4 regions of the Pseudoalteromonas sp. c7(2019) genome follow, and region 3 is predicted to be linked to each of the others. Evidence: predicted binding sites of a transcription regulator. Region 3 holds the regulator's gene; each other region holds the start of a gene.
The links. The regulator sigma-54, encoded in region 3, starts transcription at its own class of promoters, with help from an activator protein. The targets are predictions, from matches to a motif close to GTTGGCACGNNNNTNGNNT.

Region 1 (5,500 bases), on a different contig from region 3:
AGAAAAATCACAAAACCGTAGTTTAGGTATTGTATATAACGTTACAGATAATATTAATGTAACCGTTGATTACTACTCAATTGATATTGACGACCGTATTGTAATTAGTGACCGCTTAGGTAAAGGTTTATCTACAAGCCTTGATGCTGCACTAAATAGTGCGGGTGCTGGCGTAGGTCAGTTTTTCTTAAATGGTGCTGATACAGAAACCCGTGGTGTTGATTTTGTAGCAATGTGGAACACTGAAGGTTTAGGCGGCACGCTTGATTTTACACTTGCAGCTAACTTTACCAAAACAGATGTTGTATCGTTATTTTCGCCTGCTGGCTCAAGCCTTGAGACAGTAAACGTAGAAGATATATTTTCAGCTGAAGACATCTCTATTATTGAAGAGTGGCAACCAGAGGATCGTATTAACTTAAGTGCACTTTATCAACGTGATGATTGGACAGTTAACCTGTCACTTAATCGCTTTGGTGAGTACACAGTAGAAGATGGTGGTCGTCAAACGTATGGCGCAGAAATTTTAACTGACGTTAAAGTTAACTACTTCGTTACTGAAGATTTATCGGTAAATATTGGTGCAAATAACTTGTTTGATGTTTACCCAGATAAAAACGAAATAGGTAACTCTCGCTCAGGTACTATTGTGGATGCTAGTGGCAACACAGTAATAAGTAGCTCAGGTGTGTTTGACTACTCACGTCGTTCTGCTCCATTTGGATTTAACGGTGCTTACTACTACATAGGCGCAGAATACCGTTTTTAATTAATAACCTCCCTTTCGTTATTTAACTCAAAGGGCCGTAAGGCCCTTTTTTTGGTTTTATATTGGGCTGTTTTATTTAGAAATCAAACTTATTGAATAATCATCGTATTGCTTAATATTATTCATTACACTCATTAAAGTATTATGTGTACTGTTTTCGTCTGCGGTTATAAGTACCGAACTTATTTCATATTTAGCCGCGAACATCGCTAAATTAGTCGCAACTTGCTCTAAATCAATTAACCTCCCTGAAAAATATACTGCGTTACTTTCATCAATTCTAAATAAAGCATTTTTAACAGGCTTATCTATTTGAGGGCTGTCGAGTGGTCGGTTTAATTCAATAGCCACAGGTTTTACAAAAGATGTAGTTACAATAAAGAAAATTAGTAATATGAACACTATGTCTAACATCGGGGTCATATCTACATCAGCATTATTTTGCAGTTTAGTTAGGGCGTGTGAATCTTTGTGGATTGAAATTTGTTCAATCTAGGGGCGATTAAATCACGGCGCGATGTTTGTAACCTAGTGGGCTAAGTAAAAACCGAGCAACAAAGAGTTAATCGTCCCTAGAAAGAACCCAAAGGGCAGCGCATGTTTGGCCTTTATGCTGCGTTATCGCCTATTTATGGGGAATAACCACACTACATAGGCTCTGCCTTGCCTAAAAACCAAACATACTGATGCAAATTCAACCACCAGAGATCAACACGCCCTAGCTTACTTTTCATATTGGACCTTATTTTTAATTAAATGCTGCGGCGCCACAGCAAGGTTTTAGGTACCTAATAACAAAATTAGCACAGCAAAAATAAAGCGTGGTTAAATAAACATTCTAATAACATTAAATTTTTGTATTTATTATGTATTTAAAATGTGGCGAAATAAGGTGGTGTTTATAGCAATCTGCTTATATATGGGGTCTATTTAGCATCGTTATAGAGTAATTTAATTCGTTAAATTGCTTAAGGATTTATACAGATTGGTATTAGAGGCAATAAAAAACCCAGCGCTAGGCTGGGTTGTATTTATGCGTTATGTAAGCTTACTGCTTTTGCATACGGCTCATTTCTGCATGGCAGCTTTGCATTGTTAATAATGTTTTAGCCAGTGCAGCTTCGCAATCAGCCGGTTGTGGTTTATCCATAGCGGCTTTAATTTCTACAAGCGTTTTATCTTCTACTTCTTCAAGCTCTTTTACATACGTGCTGTCGTTATGTGAGGTGAATGTAGTAAGTAAGGCTGTGTATGCACGTCGTGCTTCAACTGCGAAAGATGAACCATCTTCGCGTTCGCCTTTTTCATTAATTGCATATGGCTGCAAGCGCTCAACACTCACTTTTCGGGCATCTATCATACGCTGAAAAAGTGCGCCAATAGCAGGGTCTTCAACTTTTTCCTGTGCTTTTTGATAAAAGTCGATGCCGCTGTTCATAACTTGAATGATGTCAGTAATATGATTTACTTCTGATCCTTGATGGGTGTTCATAATGACCTCTTTTATTAAATGAATGTATAGTTCAATTTAATAAAAGCAATGTATGTTCCATGTTTTTATTTTCATGTAGTCATTTGATTTTATTGGTTTAATTTTATTACAGGAAGGGGCTAAGTTAATGAGGAAAGTATTAACCTAGCAATTTTTACATTATATTGTGTAATAAAGTTATTTTAGCTCTTCAGCTACTTCAGCTACTTTTTGGCGTAACCAGATATGGCTCGCATCGCGATGTAACAGTGGGCTCCAAATCATATCAAGCTCAAAAGGAGGAATTGGAAACGGTGGCTCTAAAATTTTAAGCCCCGGATCATCTAAGTATATATTTGCGGCTTTTGAAGGAAGGGTCGCAATCAAATTTTTCTCTTTAGCTAAATGAATCGCTACATGGTAGTTACGCGTAAAAGTGGCAATATTACGATGTTTACCAAAGTGGGCAAGTGCTTCGTCAACCCAACCAAGTTTTTGCACATCTTTAGGGTCCATGCCCACGCCTACACCAAAACCTGTTTTACTCACCCATATATGGCGTGCTTTTAAGTAGCTGTCGAGGCTAAAGTTTTCAATAATAGGGTTGTCGGCCTTAACTAAGCAGCAAAAACTGTCTTTCCAAATACGTTTATGATGAAAAGACTGAGGTAAGTTTTCAAAACGGTTGATTGCCATATCTACTTTACCGTTTTCTACATCATGAAAGGTTACATCACTTGGTGTGAGTATATCTAAAGTAGTATCGGGGGCTTCTTCGTGTAGTTTACTTAAGAGCTTTGGCGCTAACGTACTTGCAGCGTAATCACTGGCCATTATTCTAAATACACGTTTACTCTGGCTTGCCTCAAATTCTCGATTAGGTGCTAGGGTTTCTTCAAGCGTCATTAATATGCCGCGAATAACGGGTTGTAACTCTAAAGCGCGCTCTGTCGGGACCATACCATCGCTGGTACGAACTAAAATAGGGTCGTTAAATAAGTTACGAAGACGTTTAAGGCCATTACTCATTGCGGGCTGCGTAATACTCAATTGATTAGCAGCGCGTGTTACGTTGCATTCTCGAAGCAATGTATCGAGATAAACGAGTAAATTTAAATCTATTTTACTTATATTCATTGTGTGTCCTTTGCGTCTACCAGTGATGGATAAATCGCTGTGCTGTCGGGTAAGGGTAAATATGACTTACCTGCCCATTTTTTATATTTTGTTGCGCCTGCTTCCAAAAGCTAACATCTATAAGCTCTGGATGAGTGCTGAGAAAAAACTTTTTATACATAGGATTAGGCATTACAAATGTACATAACTGCTCTGGGAATACATCTTGTGGTGCAACAGAGTAACTTTGTTCATCCATTAAATAATCGTCGTAGCTCTTTGCTTTTGGTAATGCTCTAAAGTTCATATCGGTTAGGTATTGAACTTCATCGTAATCGTAAAAAATAATACGTTTGTGCTTACTTACACCAAAGTTTTTTAAGAGCATATCGCCAGGAAATATATTAACGGCAATCATTTCTTTTAGAGCTTGCCCGTATTCTTCAATCGCGTCTGCGGCACTTTCTTCATCAGCATTTTCTAAAAATAAATTGAGTGGTGTCATGCGCCGTTCAATATATAAATGCTTGATGATCAACCATTCGCCTTCAATTACCATTGATGAGCCAATTGTTTTATGTAATTGCGCAAGTAAATTACTATCAAAACGCGCCAAAGGAAATACGACGTTAGAATACTCTATGGTATCGGCCATTCTGCCAACGCGATCATGGTTTTTTACTAGTTGATAACGCTTTAATACGGTATCACGGCCGAAGGGCTTACTTTCACCAAATTTGTCTTTTATTACTTTAAAAACATAACCAAATGAGGGAAGGGTAAATACCATCATCACCATACCGGGAGTACCCGGTGCAATTGTAAACTCATCACTAGAGTGAGATAAGTGATTTAAAAACTCTCGATAAAACTCAGTTTTACCCTGCTTATGAAAACCCACTGCGTTATAGAGCTCAGCAAGTGTTTTGTTTGGCATAAGCTGATTCAAAAACCGGACAAGTGCTGAAGGTGCATGAGTCTCTACCATAAAGTAGGCACGGGCAAAGCCAAAAATGACACGCATTTGAGATGATTTAGTTAAAAGTGCATCTAAATATAATCCGTTATCTTCATCGTGTAACACGGCGATTATAAAAGGCTGAACCCCACTTTTTGAAACAACACGACCAACAATATAAGCTGCTTTATTACGATAAAAAGGTGTGTGTAAAATATCAAAGCGCATTTGCCAAGGTTGATGATGTGTATCGGGGGCTTGTTTATAAAATGCTTTAACAAGAAGGCGAATATCACGCTCTAAATTTACAAATGGGGCTTTAAAATCAAAATGATTAATAATGCGCTTTATTGTTGGCTTTAGGCCATCAACTACTGGAAAGTATGTCCTATATTCGGCCTCAACAGGTACTGAAGGAGCATCTTTCAAAGTTGCTTCTACAAATATAAAGTCATTATGAAAATAGCGCCTATGGTACAGCCGGCAAAATACAGAGTTATAAAAGGTTTCGGCGAGTTCTGCTTGAGGGTGGAAACATAAAAAATGCTGATATATCTTTTTAACTTCGAGCCATAGGCTTTCATCTAATTGCTCTGTTGGGGTTTCTTTTTTTAGCGCTTGTGTGGTTTCGTTAACACGATCATCATAATAGCTGATACGCAAACGGCTGATATCATTAATTGCTTGCCAATCTTTTTTTGCAAAGGCGAGAGGGGCTTTGGCCGTTGTTTTTTGAAATAGCTGATAGTGCCTTTTAAAACCCGTTAAAATTAATTCAGCAATATGGCGAGGCTGCATTTGCACTCCTTAATAGTCCCTAGAGCTTATACTCTATTGTGTTAAGGGTATGTTATTTTAAGTTTAAAACCAAGATAAATATTACTTGCTAATTAAGAGTGATTTATTTGTATTGAGCTATCTTTTTTTCGAGAATTTTAATTTGTTTAGTAATAATCAATACATCTTTTTTGTACTCTTTATTAATTATTTTTAATTTTTTAGTAATGTCTTTGGTAATACGCTTTTTATCATCAATGGCTAGAATATGATTTAACCGTTCTTGTTGTTTATATTCAGCACGCTCTTTATTACGATCAAGTATTGTTAGTTTATGGTTATTACTGCGAAGCTCTGCCTGTAAGCCAGATAGAAGCCTTTCACGCTCAAGTTCGTTTAGTTGTTTAGT
Region 2 (5,500 bases), on a different contig from region 3:
CCCTACTCCCATAAATATTAATAACGGAAAAATCCCCGTATCAATACCCACGTAATAAACGTAATACAAAAGCCCACCTGGGTCTGACAAACCTGCCACTGGTACATTTGTTAAAATTGCACCAAAACCAATTGGTAATAATAATAGTGGTTCAAAGCCTTTAGCTATCGCTAAAAACAGTAATAAACACCCTACCGCAATCATAATTAACGATGGGATTGTAAAGTTAGCAATGCCAGTAGCATTCCAGAGGTTTAAAATACCGTCCATCCTCTATTTGCTCCTAAGCTAATGCAATCATAGCGTCGCCGGTAGTTACGGCATCGCCTTCACCAACCAACACTTCGGCAATAGTTCCGGTATGCATTGCGCGTATTTCGGTTTCCATTTTCATGGCTTCCATAATAATCACTACATCACCTTCGTTAACAACTTGCCCAGCTTTTACCTTAATCTTAAAAATATTACCGGCTAAAGGGGCGTTAAGCGTTTCACCTGATGCAACTGAAGCAGACTGAGGAATGTGCTCAGAGTCTTTTAATGTTACTTCTTTTAGCTCACCACCTTGCGCCACTACTACGTCGTAAACTTTACCATCTACTTTTACGCTGTATTGCTCAGCTTTAACGCTGTTATTATTTGATCCCGATTTTGGTGCTGCCTTATTGCTCTTATCTTCAACGGTAGGAATAGGCTCAAATGCATCAGGGTTATTACGATTTTTAATAAATTTCAAACCAACCTGCGGAAATAATGCATAAGTTAGTACGTCATCAATTTGCTCATCAGCAAGTGTTAAACCTTGCTCTTGCGCTTCTTTTAATAATTCAGCTTCAAGCGTTGCAAGCTCTGGTGCAATGTTATCTGCAGGGCGACAAGTAATAACCTCTGCTCCATCAAGCACACGCTCTTGTAGCTCTTTATTCATTGGTGCTGGTGTTAAGCCATATTCACCTTTTAATACGCCAGCAGTTTCTTTAGTGATTGTTTTATAACGCTCACCGGTTAGCACGTTAAGTACTGCTTGAGTACCTACAATTTGCGACGTGGGTGTTACTAAAGGTAAAAAACCAAGATCTTCACGTACGCGTGGGATCTCAAGTAAAACTTCATTAAGCTTATCTGCCGCGCCTTGCTCTTTAAGTTGGTTTTCCATGTTTGTAAGCATGCCACCAGGTACTTGAGCTAGTAAAATACGACCATCAACCCCTTTTAAGCTACCTTCAAATGCCGCATATTTTTTACGTACATCTCTAAAGTAAGCAGCAATTTCTTCTAGATGGTTTAAATCAAGGTCGGTATCGCGCTCAGTTCCTTCAACTATCGATACAATAGTTTCAGTTGCTGTGTGTCCGTAAGTCATACTCATTGATGAAATAGCGGTATCAAGCATATCAATGCCTGCATCAATCGCTTTTTGATAAGTCGCAGTACTTAAACCAGTTGTAGCGTGGCACTGCATAGCAATAGGAACCGATACGGTTTCTTTAAGTGCTTTAATTAATTTTTCAGCATCATACGGCTTTAATAAACCCGCCATGTCTTTAATACAAATTGAGTGACAGCCTAAATCTTCTAATTGCTTAGCCAGAGTCAGCCACATATCAAGCGTATGAACAGGACTTACCGTGTACGAAATAGTACCTTGAGCATGCGCGCCTACTTTTATAGCCGCTTTAATCGCTGTTTCTAGGTTACGTACATCGTTCATTGCATCGAAAATACGAAATACGTCAACGCCATTTTTATGTGCGCGTTCTACAAACTTTTCAACTACATCATCAGCGTAATGGCGGTAGCCTAATAGGTTTTGACCGCGTAATAGCATTTGCTGTTTAGTATTAGGCATCGCTTTTTTAAGCGCACGAATACGCTCCCAAGGATCTTCGCCTAAATAACGAATACACGAATCAAATGTAGCACCGCCCCACGATTCAATAGACCAATAACCTGCATCATCTAGCTTGCTAGCAATAGGTAGCATATCGTCTAGGCGCATACGTGTTGCGAGCAATGATTGGTGCGCATCGCGTAATACCAATTCTGTTAATTTTAATTTAGCCATGTGTGTGCCCCTTATTTATTATTTGATTTGTACTGAGCAATGGCAGCACTAATAGCAGCGATGTGCTCATTAGGCACACCTTGAGATTTAAAAGACGGTGATTTAGCTGGTGATGCCTCTGGTTCGCTATAGCGCGTCACCAAATTAGACATAAGCGTTACTGCACCAATTAATATCGACAGAAATACAAACACCCCAACCATACCAGTTAGCATTAAGCTACCAGCCGTTGTGAGTAGAGCACCTATATCCATTTTTCTCCCCCTTGAAACCCATATCGAAAATAAAAAATCGATTTAATTAAATATTTATTCACTGGATAATAACAAAACTAGTCGCTTTGTCTACATCTTGTAAATTGGTAAAACCAATTAAACTATAAACAACATAACACTCAACAAATTTACATGCCATAACCCAGCAATCATGCGCCCTACAATACATACAGAAAATAACGACTATAGCTAATAGTTATATGGAAGTTGTTAATTAACTATTCAACTTAATAAAAATAACCGCCAAATTTTATAATAAGTACAAAAACACACATCAATTGTTAATTGGTCTTACCAAAAACATTATTTTTAGTGAATATTTACCGGTAACTTGTAACAGTGTGAATAACTTACATAACAAAGCGTAAAAATTACTAACTAACTAATAACTAAAAATACAGTTAAAAACCATAACTAGCTGATATAAAACAAAAATAAACTTTGGCATATAACTGGCATTAGTTATTGTGAGCAAATTTGATAACCAAGGAGAAAACAATGTTACGCTGGACAATTACATTTTTAGTTATTGCTTTAATCGCTGCAGTGTTAGGTTTTGGTGGCATCGCAGGTGCCGCAGCTGGTATAGCAAAAATTATATTTTTTATATTTTTAGTACTTTTAGTGATCTCATTAGTTTCAGGTGCACTACGTGGTAAATCACCCAGGTAGATAAAGCATTCAACTAACAAACACTAAAATTTAATTAATACTTACAAGGAATTACATTATGAATTCAACAACTGTAAAAGCAGCACTAATCGGTCTATTCGCAAGTTTCTTCATCATGGGTTGTGAAGACAATCATGCAGAAGACGCAGGCGAACGTATTGACGAAGCAGTAACTGACGTGCAAAACAAAGTAGAAGATGCATGTGAAAATGTTAAAGAAGGCGTAAACGCTGAAGAAACTAACTGTTAATTCTTCTTGTATCGCTAAAAAACGGCCTTAGGGCCGTTTTTTTGTGCCTGTAATAAAGTCACTGACTATAAAGCTGCTCATTTAGCGGTTAGCTTGTTAAAATAAAAAAAACGATATTTAAAGCAAGGCAATATGGCATTTACAACAACCTACACACTAGATAAACCTTACTTTTACGAGTGCTTTGATGAGTCACTCCCCTACAGTAAGCGCGCCAAACCTAAGTACTTTTTACTTGTACTCCTCGTTGCGCTTGGTTTATTTGGCATTTATGTTTTAAACGATCATTACTTAGGATCGTTTATGATCATGCTAGGTGTACTAGAGTGCGTCGCTTTTTACTATCGCAGACCTTGGTGGGTAACCAGACAAATGCTCAGCAGAGCGTCAGGCTCAGAGGTAACACTTACCTTTGATGAAGAAGGCATTAAATCGGCTAATCATTACAAAAGCTTTCAGCTAACTTGGCAAGACATAAGCGAAGTAATAGATACTCAGCAAGGTATTATTATTAAAAATAAAAGCGGAATGCAGTACATTTCAAAACAAATACTAACCCCAGAAACACTCGCTTTTATAAACAAAAAAGCCACTCAGTGAGTGGCTTTTTGACTAGTTGAGTTAATTACTCAACTACGTATACGTGTTGATTAAGCATTGCCCGGATTAGGGTTCGACTTTTCAGCTTGTATGCGCATGTAAATCTCTTCACGATGCACTGATACGTCTTTTGGTGCATTAACACCGATTCGAACTTGATTTCCTTTAACACCTAGAACAGTAACTGTTACTTCGTCACCAATCATTAGGGTTTCACCTACTCTACGAGTTAGTATTAGCATTCTCTTGCTCCCATGTTCCAATAAAAATTATAAGATTCCGCTTAAACATACTAATGAAAATTAGACTGAAAAGTAAGTAAAAACTCTCAATCTATCCATTTTCTGTTAAAAATGCTTTGTGTAATGCACGAACTGCCAACTCTAGGTACTTTTCATCTATTAAAACTGAAATTTTAATCTCAGAAGTCGAGACTAAAACCACATTAATATTTTCCTGCGCTAATGCATCAAAAAATAAACTTGCTACACCAGAATGCGATTTCATACCCATTCCAACAGCAGAAACTTTAGCTACCGTTGGTAATCCGCTTATATTTTGAGCACTGAGTTGAGCTTGATCTTCGCTCAATAATTCAAGTGCTTGCAGATAATCATTCGAGTGCACAGTAAAAGCATAGTCTATTTTTTCAAAGATATGATTAACTTGATTAATCATATCTATTTCGATGCCATTATCAGCAAAAAGTTTCAATATTTTTGAAAGATATTGCGTACCGCTTGGCACACCATCTACTTTAATTAAACATTCGTCACGATTAAACGCAATCCCCGATACCACCTTGCTTGGCATATCGTTCTCCTCAAAACTTATTAATGTGCCTTCATCAGGATTAAAACTAGAAAGCACCCTAAGTGGCACATTGTGTCTACCTGCAGCTTCTACCGAGCGAATATGCAAAACTTTTGCGCCTAAACTTGCCAGCTCTAGCATTTCGGCAAAAGTAACTTGGCTCATTCTGCGCGCGTTAGGTTCAACACGAGGATCTGTAGTATATACGCCGTCAACGTCTGTATAGATCTGGCATTCGTCGGCTTTTATAGCCGCTGCTATTTCTACAGCCGATGTATCGGTGCCGCCGCGTCCAAGCGTTGTAATATTGCCCTCAATATCACGTCCCTGAAACCCAGCAATAATAGCAATACGATTATGCTCAAGCTCATGCTTTAAGCGCGTAGCAGCAACCTCAGCAATACGAGCTTTACCAAACATGTTGTCGGTTAGAATATTGACTTGATCGGCTAATAAGCTTACAGCTGAATGACCACGTTTGATAATAGCCATAGCAAGCAGTGATACAGAAACCTGCTCTCCGGTGCTAATAAGTACATCTAGTTCACGGCTACTCGGGCGAGTATCAATTTGTTTGGCGAGGTTAATTAAGCGGTTGGTTTCTCCCGACATAGCCGAGAGCACCACAACCACTTGATGTCCTTGTTGCCTGGTTTTAACAACAAGGTCGGCGACTGCTTCAATTCGCTCTATTGAGCCGACCGAAGTGCCACCGAATTTTTGAACAATAAGCGCCACTTAGGCTTAAGTACGCTCAGTTAACCAAGCTGTAACGCTATCTAGTGCAGCAGCAAGGTTTTGTGGCTCACTACCACCAGCTTGTGC
Region 3 (5,500 bases):
GAACGCTCTTGATACGAAAGTGCTTGTGTTGCACGTTCACGGTCTTGAATGTCCATCGCGCTAACAACGTCTTTATAAACGGTGTCCGGCAGACTACGTAATACTTCACCTAAGTCATCGTGGCCCATATCTTCTGTTGCGGCTGCAATGTGCTTAGGTTCCATTTGGGCAATAATGCCTAAACGAACATCTTCAGATAGTTCTTCAAGAACATCGCCTTGCACATCAGGATCAACCAACTGCCAAAGGAGTCGGCGAATTTTATGTGGTGATGATTCTAATAATAATGCGGTATCACAAGGAGCTGTTTTTGCGAGCATGCGCCTAACTTGAACAAATTGACCACTATTGAGTGACTTAGTCACCTGTTTTAGTTGCTGTAGTGGGTAATCTTGTTCAAAAGCTTCAGGCATTGGCGTCCTTTATAAATTTTTATATTACTTTATGGGGAGAGGTGAGTTAACTGGCGTCACTAACCGTATTTATTTTATATATCTGTTTTAGTTGGGGCATTAGTAATGCGAGCATTATTTTTATAACTGTTTATTCTTGTTCATTAAAACGTTGTGCTATTAATTCTCCAACAGCATGTAAAGCTTGCTCAGAATCGGGGCCTTTACATACAACTTTTACTTCTTTGCCTTGGCTACTTTCAAGTAACATTAATGCAAGTACGCTATCGCCTGCAGCTTCTTTGTCATCTTGAAATAATGTAATTGTCGCATCAAACTGCACTGCTAATTGGGCAAGCACGGTGGCTGCTCTGGCGTGCAATCCTAATTTGTTTTTTATTAAAAAAGTGTCTTCACAATGCATAACTTACTCTACCTAAGCTGAACAGGTGATTATTCAGCTATATTATTTTTCTTGTTCGCGATGGCGAATTTTAACATTGGGATGTGTCATTGCAAAACTTTCACCGATAGTTTGCGCTAAATATACAGAGCGATGTTGTCCGCCTGTACACCCAATAGCAATGGTTAAATAACTGCGGTTATTTCGCTCTAAGTGCGGTAACCATGTTTGTACAAATGTTTGAATTTGCCATGTGAATTTTTGCACTATGCTGTGATTGGCCAAATAATCTTTAACAGGTTGATCTAACCCATTTAAAGGTTTTAATTCAGGTTCCCAATGTGGATTTGGTAAAAAGCGTGCATCAAATACGTAATCTGCTTCTTTTGGTATACCGTATTTAAAACCAAACGATTCAAACGTGACAATCAGTTGCTTATCTTTTTTACCTAAAATCTTTTCACGAATAGATTCAGCAAGTTGATGAACACTCAAATCAGTCGTGTCTATCATAAAGTCGGCGCGGGTGATTAATACATCAAGTAATTCTTTTTCTTTTTTGATGGCTAAATCAAGAGGCAACGAGTCAATTGATAGTGGGTGTAATCTACGAGTTTCAGAAAAACGTTTGATCAATGTTTGATCGTCGCTATCTAAATAAAATAACGTAGGTTTTGCAAAGCCAGGCAAGTATTCAAGAATATCGTTAAATTCATCTTGTTGTTTAGGGATGTTACGCACATCAATGCTAACAGCAATTTTATCGTAGCTATCAGACACACTGCGAACTAATGAAGGAAGCAAGTTAACTGGAATATTATCTACGCAATAATAACCTAAATCTTCTACAACGCGTAAAGCAACCGACTTTCCAGAACCAGAACGGCCGCTTATGATAATTAACTCCATTTAACACCCTTTATAAAACTATGATTGATTGACAATAACTTGGTAAAGCTCAGTATCTGATTTTGCACTGCGTAACTGTTTACAAAAATCTTTGTTGTTTAGTTTATCAGCAATGGTTGCTAGAGTCTTTAAGTGCTGCTGGTTATCGCCATCTGGTACGATGAGTGCGACGAAAATATCAACAGGGCGATTATCGATCGCATCAAAATTTATTGGAGTTTCGCTAACGAGTACTAAAGCCAAAGGCTCTTCTGCACCGCTCATTCTTCCATGAGGAATGGCAATGCCACGCCCTATACCTGTACTACCCAATTTTTCTCTGCTCATTAAAGCATTAAGAATATCTTGTTGCGGTAAATACGGAAGTTTGTCGTGGGCAAGTTCGCTAATGAACTCTAAAATTCTTTTTTTGCTATTAAAAAGGACCGCAGCTTTGCTGCAGTCCTGGCATATAAGTGAGCTTAATTTCATCATATTAGTGTCGAGCAAGCTTCTCTTTGTGTTTAATTACTTGTCGATCGAGCTTGTCGATCAACGAGTCAATGGCGGCATACATATCTTGATGTTCTGTAGAGGCAAATAGCTCAGCACCGCTTACGTGTATGGTGGCTTCTGCTTTTTGATTTAATTTTTCTACATCGAGAATGACATGAACATTATTAATATGATCAGAGTGTCTTTCTAGCTTCGCAAATTTGGTATTAATATAGTCTCTTAGTGAATCGGTTAATTCTACGTGACGACCAGTTAAGTTTAGTTGCATAAGCATTACCCTCTTTTTTTTGCGTCTTAAATCAAACTTTTACGCTGATTTGACGGTGGAATAGCCAGAGATTCGCGGTATTTTGCGATTGTACGTCTCGCTACTTTAATTCCTTGCTCAGCCAATATATCCGCTATTTTGCTATCACTCAATGGTTTTGCTGAGTTTTCTGCTGCGATTAATTTTCGGATAAGCGCACGGATTGCTGTAGATGAACATTCACCACCGTTTTCGGTGCTTACATGGCTTGAGAAAAAGTATTTAAGCTCAAATATACCACGGGGTGTGTGCATATACTTTTGGGTTGTTACGCGCGAAATTGTTGATTCGTGCATTTCTACCATTTCAGCAACATCATTTAAAACCATTGGTTTCATGGCTTCAGGACCGTGTTCAAAAAAGCCTTGTTGTTGCTTAACAATACAATTTGTTACTTTTAATAGCGTGTCGTTTCTACTTTCTAAGCTTTTAATAAACCATTTAGCTTCTTGTAAATGCGAGCGAATAAACTGGCTGTCACCACTGGATTTTACAGTGCGAGACATTGCAGCGTATTGGCTATTAACACGAATTTTAGGCATGCTATCTGGGTTTAACTCAACAACCCAGCGGCCTTTAATTTTTTTAACTGACACATCAGGAATAACATACTCAGATTCTTCTCTTACAATAGTATCTGCAGGTTTAGGGCTAAGAGTATGTATTAATGTCATTACTTCTTTAAGCTCTTCTTCTTTGAGCTTAGTTTTCTTCATTAATGTACGATAGTCACGAGCAGCTAATAAATCAATATGCTCGGTTAAAATCATTTTTGTTTCATTAATGTAAGGTGTTTCTTTATCAAACTGGTTAAGCTGAATACACAAACACTCTTGTAAGCTACGTGCAGCAATGCCTACTGGATCAAACAGTTGGATGCGTTTTAATACAGCTTCAATTTCATCAAGTTCGACTTCGTTATCATCTTCGTTTTCTTGATTAAAGCTTTCTAAAATCTCTTCGCAGCTTAGTGTTAAAATACCTGAATCATCGACGGCTTCTACAATAGCAATAGCAATAGCTTCGTCTGTAGGGCTAAATGGCGTTAGTTGTAACTGCCACATTAGATACTCATGGAGCGTTTCAGTAGAGGCGCCTTGGTATATTGATTCGTCTTCAGGCATCGGACCCGATGATGCTGCTGGAGCGGCACTCATGTACTCATCCCAACTAACATCCATAGCCATGTCGTCACTTAGCGTGTCTTTTGCAAGTGCTTCACCACTATCTTGTTCGTATTCGCTTGGAGCATCATCGGCAGATGCGCTAACAGTTATGTCATCTGTATCTGCTTTTTGCTCGTTTTTACCTGCAGCGTCTTCTGAATAGTCTGCTTCTTCAACCTCTAATAGCGGGTTGCTGTCGAGAGCTTCTTGTATTTCTTGCTGGAGATCCAATGTACTGAGTTGCAACAAACGAATAGCTTGTTGCAGCTGTGGAGTCATTGTAAGTTGCTGGCCCATGCGCAGCTGTAGTGATTGCCTCATGTATCTCTAACAATCCTTTTATGTTGTTATAATTAATACTAGCAGATGCTTAAAGACATGGCGTAAATGTTACAGCCTAAATTGCTCGCCTAAGTAAACATCGCGTACTGTTTTATCATTTAATACGTGTTCTGGAGTACCTGATGCAATCAGCTCCCCATGAGAAACAATGTAGGCTTTTTCACAAACATCAAGGGTTTCTCTTACGTTATGATCGGTAATTAATACACCAATCCCACGATTTTTAAGATGTTCTATTATTTTCTTTATATCTAATACCGAAATCGGGTCAACACCTGCAAATGGTTCATCCAGTAATATAAATTTAGGATCTGCTGCCAGCGCACGTGCTATTTCAACACGACGACGTTCGCCACCCGACAATGCCATACCTTGGCTATCACGAATGTGTTGTATGCTAAATTCATCTAATAATTTATCGAGAGTGTCTTCTCTAGCTTGTTTATTTAACTCTTTGCGCGTTTCTAAAATGGCCATTAAGTTTTGATAAACAGTCAGCTTTCTGAATATTGAAGACTCTTGCGGTAAGTAGCCAATGCCTAATCTAGCACGACTATGCATAGGTAAAAGAGTAATATCGTTATCGTCTATCGATATTTTACCTTTGTCGCTAGGTACAAGTCCTACTATCATATAAAACGTGGTGGTTTTACCTGCGCCGTTAGGGCCAAGTAAGCCAACAATACTGCCAGCTTTGACTTCAAGGCCGACGTTTTTTACAACTTCACGGCCTTTATAGCTCTTTGCTAATAGCTCTGCTTTTAATGTGCTCATGGTTGACCTTTGTCGCTTTTTTTACTTTTTTTAGTCTCGATTGGTACTAAAATTGTGTGAACGCGGTCAGTTGAGTTTTCATCTTTTTCGGCACTGATTAGCTGCTGCTCTATATCGTAGGTAATGCTTTTAGCATTTATTTTTTGTCCCGCTTGCGATACTTGTGCATTACCAACAAGCGTTAAAAAACGCTTAGATACATCATAACGCACTTCGTCAGCACTGGCGCTCATAGTCGTGCCATCTGATTGCTTTTCTTCAAAGTGCGCAGGGCTACCTGTAGCAATTAATAATTGTTTATTATCACCAAGTTCATCGCGTTTATGTACTTCTAAGCGGTCGGCTGTGATACGGCGGTTACCGTGAATAATTTCAACGTTTTTCTCAAAAATCCCGACATTAGCTTTTAATTGACCTTCTTGCTTATCGGCGCTTATTGAAATTTGATTTGCAGTCGGTTGCGTGTTTTGCTCTGCAGCACTACTATTAAACGCTAGTATAAGTGTAGGAATAATAAGTGATTTTAATATTTTATTGGTCATAATATATGGTTCGCGTATGGTTAATTAGTTTTATCACTTCGGTTTTTAAGTCGGCTTCTAGGCCTTTACCAGTGATTTTTAAATTGGGTCCAGTGATGATAACGGGTTGCTCCGAACGCATTGTTAATAGCTTTATATCTACCTGAATATTATCAGCATTGATTTTGTCT
Region 4 (5,500 bases), on a different contig from region 3:
CAGACCCTAAAGTTTATAGCTTAAACCTCTTCCCCTGTTTTTTACATTCACACTTTTTAGTAATTGACCTTTTGGTCAGTAAAGCTACAATCAATCAATACGTTAAACACGCAAACTCAACAATGACCACACAAATAAAACCAAATAAAAAAGAAGTAACACGCGAAAAAAACCAAAAACTAATTTTAGATGCCGCCGAGCAATTGTTTTCGCAATTAGGTTACGACGGAGCAAGTATGAGCATGGTTGCTAAAGAAGCGCAGGTGCCAAAAGCTAATATTTTGTATTACTTTAAAAGTAAAGATGGTCTGTACGAGTCTGTGATCGACCGCATAATAGCTAATTGGAACTTAGGGCTCGATAACGTCACAATTAACGACGATCCAGCTACCGTGCTTTATAACTATATTAAAAGTAAAGTAATACTCGCCGTAAATCAGCCAATGCAATCTCGCTTATTTGCCAGTGAAATACTGCGCGGTGCCCCTTATTTACAAAACTACTTTAGAACCAATACCCGCCCTTGGGTTAAGCAAAAAGTTGATGTACTTCAAGCGTGGATGGACGCAGATAAAATGGATAAGGTTGACCCCTACCATTTGCTCTTTACTATTTGGTCTACCACGCAGTATTACGCCGACTTTCAGGCTGAGGTTTTACTCGTAATGAACAAATTAGAGTACGACAAAACCGATGTGGCACAAATTACGCAATCAATTGCCCACATAATTTTAAAAGGTATTGGTCTTAAAATACCTGAGCAAAGTGAGACTTAACCCATGACATCCTTTACTACACCCGATTTATTTGACGATCATCGCGATAACGTGCAAGTAGCCGACAGTGGCCTTTATCACTTTGGTAAAAAAACCACGTTTTATGGCAAAGTAGTTACAGTTACCTGTCCAGAAGACAACTCTTTTGCTGCCGATATATTGCATGAAAATGGTGAAGGTAAAGTATTAGTTATAAACGGGTTTGCGAGCAAACGCTTTGCGTTTATTGGCGATATTATGGCTGAGCGTGCCCTAAATAATGGTTGGGAAGGCGTAATAATAAATGGCTGTTGCCGAGATATAGAAATACTCGCCACGATGAACTTACCTGTAATGGCGCTAGGCTCAACACCGCGTAGTACCTTAAAGCGCGGCTTTGGTGATAAAAACCAAGCTGTTACCATGCTTAGCACCACCATGGAACCTAACGATTGGGTTTACGCCGATATTAACGGTTTAATCATCAGTAAAACGTCCCTTATTTAGCGCTCACAACCATATAAATAAAGACCAATTTGGTGCACCTGCGCACCAAATTGGTTTGTTTTAGCTCATTTTAATACCACTATTTTTACAGCCCATATTTACTAACCTCATACAACTCGCCAAATCCTGACCAATTGGACAGGATTTTAATTTGTGGCATTCCTCTTGCTTAGGTTTTAAACAATATAATAAGCTAACCGATTAAAAAGCGGATTAGGCTCTGTAAAATAAAAACAAGATGTTACGCAGTGAGCTGAAAAATAATAAAAATTAATCCGTCTTTTTAATCACTCTAAATCTGAACTGCTTGGTCAGATTTTTTATAACGAGTGGTGATATGAGTAGCAAAAATAATAATACGACCGGTATTTTTTGTGACCATGGTCCTAAGGCATGGCAAACACATTACCAAGGCACGCTTATTAATAAGCGTCTTGCAATAAAAGATGTATTTGCTGTTAAAGGTGAGCGCAACAGCGCAGGTAACCCACACTGGTTTAAAGCAGCAAAACCGGCCCAGCAAACAGCAAGTGCCGTAAATATGTTAATGGACGAGGGTTGTAGCTTTACAGGCTTTACCCATACCGATGAGCTTGCTTACAGCTTAGAGGGAAATAACATTCATTATGGTGCAGCACAAAACCCTAAATTAAAAGGGCATACTTGCGGTGGTTCGAGTATGGGGTCTGCTGCATCCGTTGCTGCTAACTTAGCCGATATTGGCTTAGGCACCGACACTGGCGGCTCAATTAGAATACCCGCCAGCTATTGTGGTTTATTTGGTATAAGGCCAAGCCATAACGTGATTGAAAAAGACGGCCTAATACCGTTGGCACCGCCTTTTGATACTATAGGTTGGCTTACCCAAAGCGCCGAGCTATTAAGCAGCGTTGGCGATGTATTATTACCACAACAACCTATTAATAAAGTAAATACGCTGGTTATTTGCGAAGCACTCTTTGAACTTGTTGACTCCTCTTTACAAGCACCACTGGGTAACCTTTTAGAAAAAACCAAACCTTATTTTAATCATCATATCGATTTTAAGCTCCCCAACGTTGGTTTACTAAGTGAGCTTGCCGATACCTTTAGAATATTACAAGGTCGTGCGATTGCTAAAACGCACCGAGACTGGCTTGAACTCCCAGATCAGCTTTCTCATTTTGCGCCAGCAATTGCGGCTCGTTTTAAAATGGCACTGGCTTTAACCGAGCAAGAAGAACAAGAGGCGTTAAAAATACAGCACGAGTGGCAAACAATAGTCGCTAAAAACCTAAACAAACACAGCTGCTTATTTTTACCCACCACACCCACAACCGCACCTAAATTAGGCGCCGACACAAGCGCCTTACGCATGCAAATTATTACGCTTTCGGCAATTGCGGGCCTTAGTGGCTCAGCGCAAGTGCATTTACCGCTGGCTGATTTAGCAAATGATCATCCTTATGGTTTTTCACTAATGATGAGCCACGGTAACGATAAAAGCCTACTTGCTTGCGTACAACAATTAGCTGCACACTTTAAACAGGACACACCGGCATGACCACACACAACATTGCATTTACCGCGTCTCACTTTTCGGCCACTGAGGCGGGTATAAATATACTAAAACAAGGCGGTACAGCTACCGAGGCTATGGTAGCCGCAGCAGCTGCTATTAGCGTTGTATATCCACATATGAACTCAATTGGTGGCGACAGCTTTTGGCTTATCGATAATCCCAATCAAAAAACACCCACCGCTATTGACGCCTGCGGCCGCGCAGCAACTAATACAACACCCTATAACTCGCACACGCAAATACCAGAGCGCGGCGGATTAAGCGCACTGACTCAAGCGGGTACAATACGCGGTTGGCAAAAAGCGCTTGAGCTTGATGAACACGCAGCACTGCCACTTTCAAAAATTTTAGCGCCCGCAATAAAACTTGCTCGCGAGGGCTTTACCGTTACAAAAAGCTTGCAGGCAGGCTGCGAAAAACTAGCCGCTGCTAACAATACCAATGACGCGTTTAAAAACCTCTACATACCCAATGGCAAACCCTTGCAAGCAGGTCAGCATTTTAAAAACCCTAAACTTGCAGCAACATTTGAGCACTTAGCAAAACAGGGTTTAAACGCATTTTATGAAGGTGCACTTGCCAACTCATTTGCCGCTGATTTAGCCAAAGCAGGCAGCTCGATTACCACAGATGATATTGCAAGTACCCAAGCCGAAGTAGTTACCCCGCTAAATGCAAACCTAAGTGGTATTGACTGCTACAACTTACCCGCGCCAACACAGGGCGTGCATTCGCTGCAAATAATTGGTGCCGTAAATAAGTTAAAGCATTTAGCTAAAACCGATGCCGACTGGACACACTTAATTGTAGAGGCAACCAAGCAAAGCTTTACCCATCGCCCTACCCTTTGGGCTGATCCTGAAGTATTAGGGGACGATTATAAAAACGCACTAACCGATGATCGCTTAAGCCAACTTGCTAACAATATTGATATGGCCAAAGCCAAAAAATGGCCATTTAACGCAGAGCCTGGCGATACAGTGTGGATGGCTGCAAGAGATAAAAACGGGCAATTAGTAAGCTTTATTCAAAGTATTTACTGGGAATTTGGCAGCGGAATACTAATGAGCGAAGGCGGCTTTGTGTGGAATAACCGAGGTTTAAGTTTTAGTTTAAACAATAAAGATACCAATAACCTTGCCTCAAATAAAAAGCCTGCACATACACTTAATCCAGCAATGGCAAAGTTTAGCGATGGTCGCCGACTTGCTTACGGAACAATGGGCGGTGAAGGACAACCACAAACCCAAGCCGCTGTTTTTGCAGGCTACGCATGGCGAAATAAATCAATAAAACAAGCAATCAGCGACCCTCGTTGGTTACTTGGACGCACATGGGGCGATACAAGTACAAATTTAAAAATTGAAAAAGGGTTAGTTTTTCATATAGAACATGAATTAAATCAACGTGACCACGATTGGGTAAGCGTTGATAATAATAACGAAATGATGGGGCACGCTGGGGCTATTTTAGATACACCTACACGCCTTGAAGCTGCAACAGATCCTCGTTCAGATGGACGTGCAACAGTAACTACAGCAGGAACACAATGTCAGAAATAATAAACCAATGGCCAATAGTAGCGGCCTTAATAGCAACCGGTATTTTTGCCGGAATTTTAGCAGGACTTTTTGGTGTAGGCGGCGGTATTGTTATCGTACCTGTGCTGTATTTTTTACTGCAAGGTTTTGGCGTAAGCCCAGAGTCGGCAATGATGATAGCCACCGCCACATCACTTGCAACCATAGTACCTACTTCGCTTTCATCTATTCGCTCGCATCATAGCAAAGGGAATATTGACCTTGCGCTAATAAAATACTGGGCACCGTTTATATTAGTTATGGCGGTAGTCGGTAGTATTATTGCTCATACCGTTCGCGGTAACGCATTAGTGCTCATGTTTGCCTGCATTGCTATTTTAGTCAGTTTAAACATGTTATTTAGAGCCGGCGCACCCGCGCTTGTAAAACAACTGCCAGGTAAATTTGGTCAAGGCGTTATGGCAAGTATTGTAGGTGGTTTGTCAGTAATGATTGGCATAGGCGGCGGTACTATTGGCGTACCTATGCTAAACGCATTTAATGTACGCGCCCATGTTGCAGTAGGTACTGCGGCCGTTTTTGGTTTATTGATTGCGCTACCAGGTGTTATTACCTTATTAAGTATTGGCACAACGCCAACCGATGCTCCCCTAGGTACGTGGGGGTTAGTTAACCTCCCTGCCTTTTTTCTTATTATTCCGCTGACTATTTTATTTGCACCTATTGGCGTAAAAATTGGTAGCAAGCTGGATCAAAAACAACTAAAACGCGCTTTTGCCGTTGTCTTAATGATAACCGGCATTCGCATGCTCATTCAGACTCTGGGAGCCTAAAATATGTTTAATAACACGCAAGTTCAAACCTTAAACCCACCACAGCGTTTATTAATGGGACCAGGCCCAATTAATGCAGATCCTCGTGTTTTACGTGCTATGTCGGCGCAACTTATAGGTCAATACGACCCAGTAATGACCGGTTTTATGAACGAAACCATGGCGCGTTACCGCGAAATTTTTAAAACTAAAAACGAATGGACCATGCTAATAGATGGCACATCGCGCGCAGGGATTGAAGCCGTATTATGCTCAATTTTACGCCCAGGCGATAAAGTACTAGTGCCAATTATGGGGCGCTTT

Region 1: the regulator sigma-54 is predicted to act here: its motif matches at 2,305-2,323, upstream of GQR38_RS00575 (PA2169 family four-helix-bundle protein).
Region 2: the regulator sigma-54 is predicted to act here: its motif matches at 2,781-2,799, upstream of GQR38_RS06150 (DUF1328 family protein).
Region 4: the regulator sigma-54 is predicted to act here: its motif matches at 1,415-1,433, upstream of GQR38_RS09785 (amidase family protein).

Annotation. Positions count from the first base shown of each region.
Region 1 covers NZ_WTKS01000001.1:126,877-132,376, forward strand. The annotation lists gene GQR38_RS00565 (TonB-dependent receptor) at 1-769, shown strand, start outside; gene GQR38_RS00570 (biopolymer transporter ExbD) at 842-1,246, opposite strand; gene GQR38_RS00575 (PA2169 family four-helix-bundle protein) at 1,818-2,261, opposite strand; gene GQR38_RS00580 (LysR family transcriptional regulator) at 2,439-3,377, opposite strand; gene aceK (bifunctional isocitrate dehydrogenase kinase/phosphatase) at 3,394-5,112, opposite strand; gene GQR38_RS00590 (DUF4124 domain-containing protein) at 5,216-5,500, opposite strand, start outside.
Region 2 covers NZ_WTKS01000004.1:158,682-164,181, forward strand. The annotation lists gene GQR38_RS06135 (sodium ion-translocating decarboxylase subunit beta) at 1-270, opposite strand, end outside; gene oadA (sodium-extruding oxaloacetate decarboxylase subunit alpha) at 284-2,065, opposite strand; gene GQR38_RS06145 (OadG family transporter subunit) at 2,077-2,319, opposite strand; gene GQR38_RS06150 (DUF1328 family protein) at 2,839-3,012, shown strand; gene GQR38_RS06155 (hypothetical protein) at 3,071-3,262, shown strand; gene GQR38_RS06160 (YcxB family protein) at 3,395-3,862, shown strand; gene csrA (carbon storage regulator CsrA) at 3,913-4,104, opposite strand; gene GQR38_RS06170 (aspartate kinase) at 4,196-5,413, opposite strand; gene alaS (alanine--tRNA ligase) at 5,420-5,500, opposite strand, start outside.
Region 3 covers NZ_WTKS01000003.1:322,787-328,286, reverse strand. The annotation lists gene mgtE (magnesium transporter) at 1-413, opposite strand, end outside; gene GQR38_RS05200 (HPr family phosphocarrier protein) at 544-816, opposite strand; gene rapZ (RNase adapter RapZ) at 859-1,704, opposite strand; gene ptsN (PTS IIA-like nitrogen regulatory protein PtsN) at 1,723-2,175, opposite strand; gene hpf (ribosome hibernation promoting factor) at 2,180-2,467, opposite strand; gene GQR38_RS05180 (RNA polymerase factor sigma-54) at 2,494-3,993, opposite strand; gene lptB (LPS export ABC transporter ATP-binding protein) at 4,063-4,788, opposite strand; gene lptA (lipopolysaccharide transport periplasmic protein LptA) at 4,785-5,330, opposite strand; gene lptC (LPS export ABC transporter periplasmic protein LptC) at 5,320-5,500, opposite strand, start outside.
Region 4 covers NZ_WTKS01000007.1:121,460-126,959, forward strand. The annotation lists gene GQR38_RS09775 (TetR/AcrR family transcriptional regulator) at 123-776, shown strand; gene GQR38_RS09780 (putative 4-hydroxy-4-methyl-2-oxoglutarate aldolase) at 780-1,262, shown strand; gene GQR38_RS09785 (amidase family protein) at 1,600-2,805, shown strand; gene GQR38_RS09790 (gamma-glutamyltransferase) at 2,802-4,385, shown strand; gene GQR38_RS09795 (sulfite exporter TauE/SafE family protein) at 4,373-5,197, shown strand; gene GQR38_RS09800 (alanine--glyoxylate aminotransferase family protein) at 5,201-5,500, shown strand, end outside.